One region of the Staphylococcus arlettae genome, then DNA from elsewhere that is predicted to be linked to it. Evidence: riboswitches for the same ligand, from Rfam matches in the RefSeq annotation. Region 1 holds a riboswitch; each other region holds the start of a gene.
What was found. Region 1 has a riboswitch for thiamine pyrophosphate ahead of MUA37_RS00950 (3-oxoacyl-ACP reductase). Riboswitches for the same ligand answer to the same signal wherever they lie in the genome.
Positions count from the first base shown of each region.

Region 2: another riboswitch for thiamine pyrophosphate. It lies ahead of MUA37_RS09110 (ECF transporter S component); the one in region 1 lies ahead of MUA37_RS00950 (3-oxoacyl-ACP reductase).
Region 3: another riboswitch for thiamine pyrophosphate. It lies ahead of tenA (thiaminase II); the one in region 1 lies ahead of MUA37_RS00950 (3-oxoacyl-ACP reductase).

Region 1 covers NZ_CP094803.1:196,481-199,769, reverse strand. Annotated here, with positions in the region: gene MUA37_RS00960 (type I secretion system protein) at 1-578, opposite strand, end outside; gene MUA37_RS00955 (hypothetical protein) at 799-1,014, shown strand; TPP riboswitch at 1,143-1,243, shown strand; gene MUA37_RS00950 (3-oxoacyl-ACP reductase) at 1,350-2,102, shown strand; gene MUA37_RS00945 (LLM class flavin-dependent oxidoreductase) at 2,133-3,289, shown strand, end outside.
Region 2 covers NZ_CP094803.1:1,857,590-1,860,878, forward strand. Annotated here, with positions in the region: gene auxA (lipoteichoic acid stability factor AuxA) at 1-828, opposite strand, end outside; gene graF (glycopeptide resistance-associated protein GraF) at 1,101-1,235, shown strand; TPP riboswitch at 1,339-1,441, shown strand; gene MUA37_RS09110 (ECF transporter S component) at 1,527-2,102, shown strand; gene MUA37_RS09115 (ABC transporter ATP-binding protein) at 2,115-3,289, shown strand, end outside.
Region 3 covers NZ_CP094803.1:856,264-859,552, reverse strand. Annotated here, with positions in the region: gene thiM (hydroxyethylthiazole kinase) at 1-323, opposite strand, end outside; gene thiD (bifunctional hydroxymethylpyrimidine kinase/phosphomethylpyrimidine kinase) at 316-1,137, opposite strand; gene tenA (thiaminase II) at 1,124-1,819, opposite strand; TPP riboswitch at 1,896-1,997, opposite strand; gene MUA37_RS04060 (transglycosylase family protein) at 2,402-3,103, opposite strand.

The DNA.
Region 1 (3,289 bases):
TTTTTATATGTCGTTCTACTATTTGTTTTAACAACTTCAACTTCTTTTAGATTAGGTTCAAAAATTTTATGATTATATCGTTTGTTTGCAAAATTTTTCAACTTATTGATAAATTCATATACTTCTTTATCTAATGTAATTTTAGACCTCACAATGTTAGCCGTATCATGCTTTTCATCTCCATAGCAATCCACATAAATATTATAAGCAATTTTAAATGTATTAAAATGACCTTCAAAAGGTTCATATCTTCTCAGAAAATCTTGTATCGTTTCATTTGAACTGTTGCTATGGTGACTTGTAGTTAAAATAAAATCTTGTATTTGTCTATCCAATGAATGAAATGCATCCTGAATCTCTTCAAAAATCTCAGTTGTTCGTTGTTTATTTAAGAACGCCGTATTTTGATTTAATTTAATATTTCTAATGCGAGCTACTTTATAAACTATTAAATCTATCATGCTGACCAAGTCATTTTCATAATCTTGCATCTTTTCCTTATCTTCACGTTTGAATTGTAACCAAACACCTAATAATGCAATACATCCACCTGCTAATGCTGCAATAAACTCCGTCATTTGAATACACCTCTTTTTATTTATTAAATTATTATAAATATCATACAATAATTGTCAAAAAATTAAAATATAATTCATTATTTTTTTAATATATATTATTTTTTATTACATAAATACAGATATTACTATTTGAAAGATACTGCGGTGTACTTAACTAACTTATGATTGACTTCTAGTTATATAGGGAACAATATAATTACAGTATTGAGGAGGAGATAAGATGCCAAAAGTAAATAATCGTATGCATAAAGATTTAGTAGATAAAGAGTCACGTATTGAAGCTAGTGTAAGTTCTGAAAAAGAAATAGAATTAAATGCTTTTGAACGCTTAGGCAAAGACGTCGTCATTATTGAAGTATTAGCGATTATGAATATTATTTTTGCTGTTTGTACTGTTGGTCTTATCGGTGCTTTAATCTATAGTAATCAAAAATAATACAAATTTACATTTTATATACAAAAGCGATGGTGTTATAACCATCGCTTTGCGCTTATTCTTGCTTATCTATTATCAAACCAAACTTGACTTTGCAATGGTAAATCGTTACATTGAAGATAATTAAATACACGCACTAGGGGTGTTTTCAGACTGAGATGAGCTGTAGCTCAAACCCTTTGAACCTGATCTAGTTGATACTAGCGTAGGAAAGTGTGAATCAACACATGTATGATATCAAGGGGTTAGACTACCCTATTATATATTTGATTTTATTTACACAACTTTCCTATGGAGGGTTGTGTATTTTTTTATTTAAAAAGGAGTGAGCACGTATGACAACAACAGTACTTATTACAGGTAGTAGTAGAGGTTTAGGTGCAACTATTGCACAAACTTTAGCAGCACAAGGTTTTCAAGTCGCCATCAATTATCATAAAAGTAAAGATGCAGCATTGGACTTAGTAAAAAGCATTGGGGAATCACAAGCAATCGCCATCCAAGCTGATGTCACACAACGTGATGAAGTCGATCGCTTAGTTGCTACTGCAACAGAACATTTCGGTCAAATTGATGTAGTGGTCAATAACGCATTAGTTGGCTTTAAATTTGATCCCAACGCACAAAAAGCTTTTACTGAATTATCTTGGTCAGATTACCAACAACAAATAGATGGTACTTTAAAAGCCGCTTTCAATACTACACAAAGTGTAGCCCCTCAATTTATAAAACGTCACCATGGGGCAATTATTAATATTGGAACGAATCTTTTTCAAAATCCAGTCGTACCTTACCATGAATACACGACAGCTAAAGCAGGATTAATTGGTTTCACACGTAATATTGCTGCCGAATTAGGCCAATATGGTATACGTGCCAACGTAGTGTCCGGCGGTTTATTGAAAACAACGGATGCCAGTGCTGCCACTTCTGATGAAGTGTTTGATTTAATTAAACAAACTACCCCACTCAAAAGTGTCACATCTCCTCAAGACGTCGCACATATGGTGGCCTTTTTGGCAAGTGAACATGCAACTGGCATCACAGGTCAAAACTATACTGTCGACGGCGGTCTAACAATGAATTAATCTATTCTATAACAACTGAGGTGTAAGTACATGACACAAACAAAACAACTTAATATTGGAGTCTTACTGTATGCTTGTGGACATCATCAAGCTGCTTGGTTACAGCCAAATTCTAGTGTTGAGCGTATTGGAGATAGTAGTTATTATCAATCATTAGCACAAATAGCTGAACGAGGCTTGTTTGATGCAGTCTTTTTTGCTGATAATCAATCTTTCCCAGCGCAATCTGCAAGTGATATGCCAGCATTTTGGTTTGATCCGTTGATCAATTTGGCGGCTATCGCACAAGTAACACAACATATCGGTCTTGTTTCTACAATTTCTAGTACTTTTGCTAATCCTTTCACTGCAGCACGACAATTACTAAGTTTAGATCATTTATCTGGTGGTCGTGTAGGTTGGAATCTTGTGACTTCGATGACTGATAATGAAGCACAAAACCATAGCTTGCCACAATTACCTGCCCATGATGCACGTTATGCCAAAGCACGAGAATTTGCAGAAGTGATGGACAAATTATTAAATTCTTGGAACACTTCTAATTTTATTCATCAACGTGAACAACATGCACTTATTGAACCAGAACACATACAATCCTTTAATTATCGTGGGGATTATTTTAATGTGACTGGGCCATCAACTACACCCAGCAGTATACAAGGCGATCTTGTAGCAATGCAAGCCGGTGCCTCCGAACCAGGTGTGACATTGGCTGCCGATTTTGCAGATGCAGTTTATGCTGTAGCTTGGAATATGGAGCAAGCACAAAAATATATTCAACGTTTACATGAAAAAATAGCTCATAGTTCACAACCGACAAGAACAATCAAAGTGTTTCCAGGTTTAGTCACTTATGTAGGTGAAACATATGAAGCTGCACTTGCAAAGAAACAAGCTTTAGATGACTTACTCCCTATTGAAACTGCACTCAATCAACTGAGTGGTTTTATTCGGCAAGACTGCTCTGAGTGGGAGCTTGATGCACCAGTACCTCCCCTTCCACCAGTAGAAGATTTTACCGGACCAGTCGGTCGTTACGAGACAATATTGCAAATTATTCAAGATGAACAACCTACTGTCAGAGAACTCTTAGGTTACTTAAATGCCGGTGGTGGTCATTTGACTTTAATTGGTACACCATCCATGATTGTCGATGAAATGGAGCGTTGGTTTGAAGCTGGTGTTGC
Region 2 (3,289 bases), 990 kb from region 1:
TTTATTACGTATTTTTTCCATATCTACACTACGACGTGTTTTGCGTGTGAACTCTGTCGTACGATCTTGAATATTTTTCCAATGAATTTTAGTTTGGTTAGACATAGAATCTTTACTTGTTCTAGAAAGCTCAGGCTCTTCCTCACCAAGTTCTTGCTTAGTTAAAGGTAAAGCTCTTCTTAAGAATAAGAAATTCCAAATAGACATTTGTCCAAGCAACCACATAATTAAGAAGAATACGTTAATACTTAATATATCAATTGTTAAAATTTCATCACTTTCAATTCTGCTATATAGCACTAATTGCGTTAGCAAATATACTATCCCATAACTAAAAATAATCCATAAATAATGATATTTTCTATTGTGTGTATATAATTCATCTTTATATACGATATAACCAATATGAATTATAAAAGGGAAAATAAATAAAATTGCAAAAAAGCTATATACTTGCGTCATTAAAACGAGTGTTATTAAAAAATATAATATTCCTACTACTAAAAAGAAAATCGAAATATCATAATCATACTGAGTTGTACGATACAACGTCCACCCTAACCCAATTACTAATAAGCCAAATAGGATAATTACAATCGCACTTATAATTGGGAAATTGCCTATATAATTACTAACTACTCTTATAATTTCACTAAAAAAAGCGTTGAAAAAATCCCACACATTATGGATATGTAATTCTACTTTACCTTTACCATTTAATTTCTCTATTAATGGTAAATTGATGAGTATAATTATCCCCATAAAAAGTGAAACTATGCCGATAACATAACTATATAATATTTCGGCGTGTTTTTTTAGAAACGACATACCATTCACCTCAAAGTCATTATATATGAACATCTTGTTCTTGTCTTTATTAAACTCATTAAATAAGTCTCGAGTATGATATAAAACTGTATCATAAACAAATTTCCACAGTTCAACAAAATTCAAACTCATTTTTCGGATTATTTAACAATAACTTATTTTTACATTAATTTGCAATAACAATGACATCAAATTGTTTTAAATATTTTTTACGAGGTAAAAGTTATGTGTAACATCTTTTTCTATTAGTTTACTATAAGGAGTGTAGTATTATGACTAAAGACGACGTAAATAAAAAAGCAGCAGAGAAAGCTAAAGAAGTTGAAGATGAATTAAAAGAACAAAAAGAGCAGAATCAAGAGAATTCTGAGGAAACAAAGAAAAACATACAAGATATTTTTGACTAACAACATTTTAATTGTTACTGAAATTGTGATATTAACTGTATATAGAAAATGTGCTTGACATACTGTAGTAAAAGTCATACATTAAGTATAAAATAAATATTAATATTCGCACTAGGGGTGTTTTGTGACTGAGATGAGGTATACCCTCAAACCCTTTGAACCTGATCTAGATGAAAGCTAGCGTAGGAAAGTGCTAAATTATACTTTTTGACGATAGTACAGTATAGTTCTGCCCAATCTTACACGCGCAACCTTCTAGAGAGGTTGTGCGTTTTTTTGGAGGAATATTAAATGTCAAAAGGTTTAAAACTGTCAGAAATTTTAGTGACTGTCTTAATTGCAGTTGTATTCGCATTGATTTACAACATATGGAACTTTGTTTACAAAGCTGTACAGGTTTCAGGTTTACACATCGAAGAGTTGACTTATGGTGCTTGGTTTATGGCAGCAATAGTAGCTTATTTGATTATTCCAAAGGCAGGCATTGCACTATTAGCTGAGTTTGCTGCTGGTGCAGGTGAAACAATCGTCATGGGTCGCTTTGATATTGCGACAATGATTTATGCATTACTACAAGGATTAGCTTGTGAAATTATCTTTGCAATTTTCAAATATAAATCACGTACTGCTATGGTTGCGATGTTAGCAGGATTATTAGCTGCAATAGTAACATTACCTTTAGATTTTGCTTATGGCTATTTAGCTGAAATCGCAAGTTGGAATCTTGCTTTATACATTGGTTTTAGATTGATTAGCGGTATCATAGTAGCTGGATTATTGTCATATATTATCGTCAAAGCATTAGACCAGACAGGTGTTACAAGATTATTTCGCCCTTCTTCACAAAAAGATTATGACAATTTATAAGGAGTACTATACGTGTTAACTGCTAAAAATTTACGTTTAAAATATCCAAACACTGACCATAAAATTTTCGATGGTCTAGATATCAATATTAAAACAGGTGAAAAAGTACTATTATTAGGACCTTCTGGTTCAGGAAAAAGTACGCTTTTAAATGTATTAAGTGGCATTGTACCTGATTTGATTGAATTACCGATGAAATACGACCAGCTAGAAATTGATACTCATAGCGGTGTCATTTTTCAAGATCCTGATAGTCAATTTTGCATGCCAAAAGTACATGAAGAACTGGCGTTTATTTTAGAAAACCAACAAGTCCCAAGAGCTGAAATGGATGCTAAAATTTCAAGTGCGCTCAAAGCTGTAGATTTGCATGTCAATCCACATCAGTTTATAAGTCAACTCAGTGGTGGAATGAAACAAAAATTAGCTATCGCTGAAACACTGTTACAAAATGCACAAACGCTCTTTCTGGATGAACCTACTGCAATGTTAGATGAATCAGCAACTCAGGAATTATGGACTAAAATTAAAGCTTTATGGCAAGATAAAACCGTATTAATTGTAGAACATAAGGTTGCTCATATATGGGAACATATCGATCGTGTTTTACTCTTCAATTATGAAGGCAAAATTATTGCAGATGCACCACCGCAGATGATGCTACAACAATATGAAGATTTATTGACTGAATATGGTGTTTGGCATCCTAATGCTTGGTCACATGCCCCTAAAGCTATATTGAGTAATAATGATACTGTACAACAAGAGTTGTTCACTTTTATCAATGGTGAAATTAAGCGTGGTGCTAAAACATTAATAACAATTGATAAAATGTCAATTAAACCTAGTGAATTCATAACTATTACCGGGCCAAATGGTAGCGGAAAAACTTCTCTGTTAGAGTCCATTATGCAATTAATCAAATATCATGGCGACATGTATATTAACGATAAACGTATTAAAAAAATCAAAAACATGGCCCAATATAGTTATTTAGTCTACCAAAATCCTGAACTACAATTTATTACTAATTCGGTATACGATGAAGTGCTGCTTCAGTTCAATAAATCTGATAGTGCAAATGCTAAACGTAAAACAAAGGAATTATTGCAAACGCTCAGTCTGGAACATGTTATGACACAACATCCTTACGAATTATCGATGGGTCAAAAACGTCGTTTAAGTGT
Region 3 (3,289 bases), 660 kb from region 1:
TCTTGTAAAAACTGTTGACAGAATGCTTTTCTAAATTGTGAAGCACCGACAGCTACTGGATCAAAAACAATAGGTGTACTTTCTTCATTAGCTATTTTGGCTATTTCTAACATATCTTTAGCACTATGTTTGGTTAACGTACCAATATTAATCACTAAAGCACCAGCAACTTGTAAAAATTCAACAGCTTCCTCTGGCGCTTCACTCATTGCTGGACTAGCGCCGATACTTAATAAACCATTGGCAGTAAAATGCTTAACTACATCATTGGTATAACATATAACTAAAGGATGTTGTTGACGTACATTTTCTAAATTATTCATCATCTAAACCTACCTTTTTCATATAAGCAAAATGGTTAACTGGGCCTCTGCCATACCCTATTTCCGGTGTATATTCAATACTTAAAGAAATAAATTTTTTGGCTTTTTTAACAGCATCATAAATCGATTTACCCTTAGCAAGTTCAGCCGTAATTACAGCTGAGAAAGTACAGCCCGTACCATGTGTATGTTTAGTTTCAAAACGTGGTTCAGTAAATGTAAACACATCATCTTGAGTAAATAAATAATCTTTTGACTCCGTTAAATCAGCCGAATGACCGCCCTTTATCACTACGCCTTTACTACCAATTTCTTTGATAAATATGTTACCTGCTTGATAAATAGAAGACTCATCATTAATTTTGATACCAGTAATTTCTTCTGCTTCTGGAATATTTGGTGTAGCAACCGTTGCATAAGGCAACAATATAGACTGTAAGTGTTGTTTACCGACGTCTTCCATTAACGAATCACCACTTTTAGCAAGCATAACTGGGTCTATAACATATGGCTTTTCTGGATGTTGCTTAATATAAAATTGGATACGTTCCATCATATCTTTTGAAGCAATCATACCTGTTTTTAACGCTTGTGGTTGCTCATCATCATAAATACTTTCTAGTTGTTCGCTTAACCACTCAGGGTCAAGATTATGAATGTGCTGTACACCTTTAGTGTTTTGTGCAACGATACTTGTAATAGCTGCCATTCCATAAACACCACATGCATGAAAAGACTTCAAATCTGCCATTACGCCTGCACCACCTGTTGGATCAGTACCTGCGACAGTCAAGGCTATTTTAGGCTTTTTCATTAACTTCCCCTCCATAATTCCATTCTTCTTGTACATATGCCATATTGAAAAATCGTCGCTCATGTATTGTACTTTGTAGGAAAGCATCTTTAATTTGGGCTAATTCTTCGTTAGAGCAATTTACTGTTAGTCGATCGATCAGTTGATCAAAAATATTTACTAAGGCATCCATTTCAGTACTATAAAACTCAAACCATTTTGCTAATACACTTGAGTTATTTAACTTACGATCTTTGAGTGCTTGTTGTGCGATTACTTGATAAACATATGGACATGGCGCCATTGCTGCAATTGTATGTGCGGCATTCTCTTTAGTATAAGCATTGTAATACATATGTTTAATATAATGATCTCCGCTCGGTGGCCACACTTTTTCTTGTACAATAGCATCGTAATTTTCACCCACAAAATCGGCAATAATTTCATGAGCTTCTACTTCACCTTCAACAATAAATTGAATTTGTTCTACTAAAAATTGAACATCTTCTAACTTTTCCATTTTGGGAATGAGTAAAGCGTATATGTTCGCAAACTCTTTTAAATATGAAGCATCTGCTCTTAAATAAAATTTAGCTGCAGCTTCTGACAAAGTGCCAGTTAACATGTCTTGTATAAAACCATCTTGATAAATATCATCAATGATGGATTGTGATGCAGTTTTTAATTCTTGTGAAAATGTCATGTATAATTCCTCCTATTAAAAAAAACACATTCAACGTAAGAATGCAGTACAAATTAGGCAGAATTAAACTGTGCTCTACTTTATTAGTCCACTTTCCTACGTTGGTATTAACCAAATCAGGTTATAAGGGTCTGATAACTAATATCATCTCAGCCAATAGGCACCCCTAGCAGTTTTATTATTATATTACTATTAACATAACAAAATCCTATTCATATTGCAAAATTAGATATAAATAGGGAGTGGGACAGAAATCCGATTTTGAAAAAATGATTTCGTCGTCCCACCCCGGCAAGGATGACTAGCGTTGAAAAAAGCTTGATTTAAAGCGCATTTTCAATGCAGTCAGCTACTGCCAATATGTAAAAGGTTTCGAATAAAATAGGGAGTGGGACAGAAATCCGATTTTGAAAAAATGATTTCGTCGTCCCACCCCGGCAAGGATGACTAGCGTTGAAAAAAGCTTGATTTAAAGCGCATTTTCAATGCAGTCAGCTACTGCCAATATGAAAAGAGACTAGGACAATCAATATTGTCCCAGCCTCTAAATTAAATCCTTATATTCATTTACAATTATTTAAATTATGCAGTAACCCATTGTGATGGACCAACTGTGTTGTATAATTCAACTGCAGCTGCATCTTGTACTGATTCTGGAGCTTCTGCTGGTGATACACCAACGTATTCAGCTGGTGCTACTGAATCCCAAGTAGCTTGTAAGAATTGATATTTACCTGCAGCTCCTGAACTTGGATTAATAGCTGTAATATCGCCACCTGATTCACGTTGAGCGATTGCTTGTAAATGAGAGTTTACATTTACAGATGAACCACTTGTAGCTTCACTTGAGCTTTCACTGTTTGAAGAAGTTGATTCTTGTTGTGGTTGTTGAGTTTCTTCAGTTTGTGGTGCAGTTGTTTGTTGTGGTTGTTCAGCTTGCTCACTTTGTTCTGTTGAAGTTGCTTGTTTTGCTGGTGCTGATTGCTCAGTATCTTGAGTTGATTGAGCATTAGTATCAGCTGTTCCTTGACCATAGCCATTGTAACTCCATGACCAATAAGTTCCATCTGATTCAAAATTGTAATCTACTTTATCGTGATTGAATTCATAGTTATAAGCACCTTCATGAATTGGTGCGTCATTTAATTGTTGAGGGTTATTTTGTGCTGTATGTGCTAATTGTGCTTTATCAATACCTTGTTCAGAAGCATCAGCTTGTCCAGATGCTACTCCTGTTACACCTAATCCTAGTGCTAATGTTGAAGTAATTACTGTCTTTTTCATTGTTAATAATCCTCCTATAAGGTAAATAATTTTTATTATCAATTTGCAGTTACCACTATAACATCCAAAATCACCTTGTAGGTTACAACAAAATAAAAAAGTATTGGCTTTTTTTACAACCTAATTACATACAATGTCATAAAAAACATAGCCAAAAATGCCGATTATTACCTTCATATCAAATTT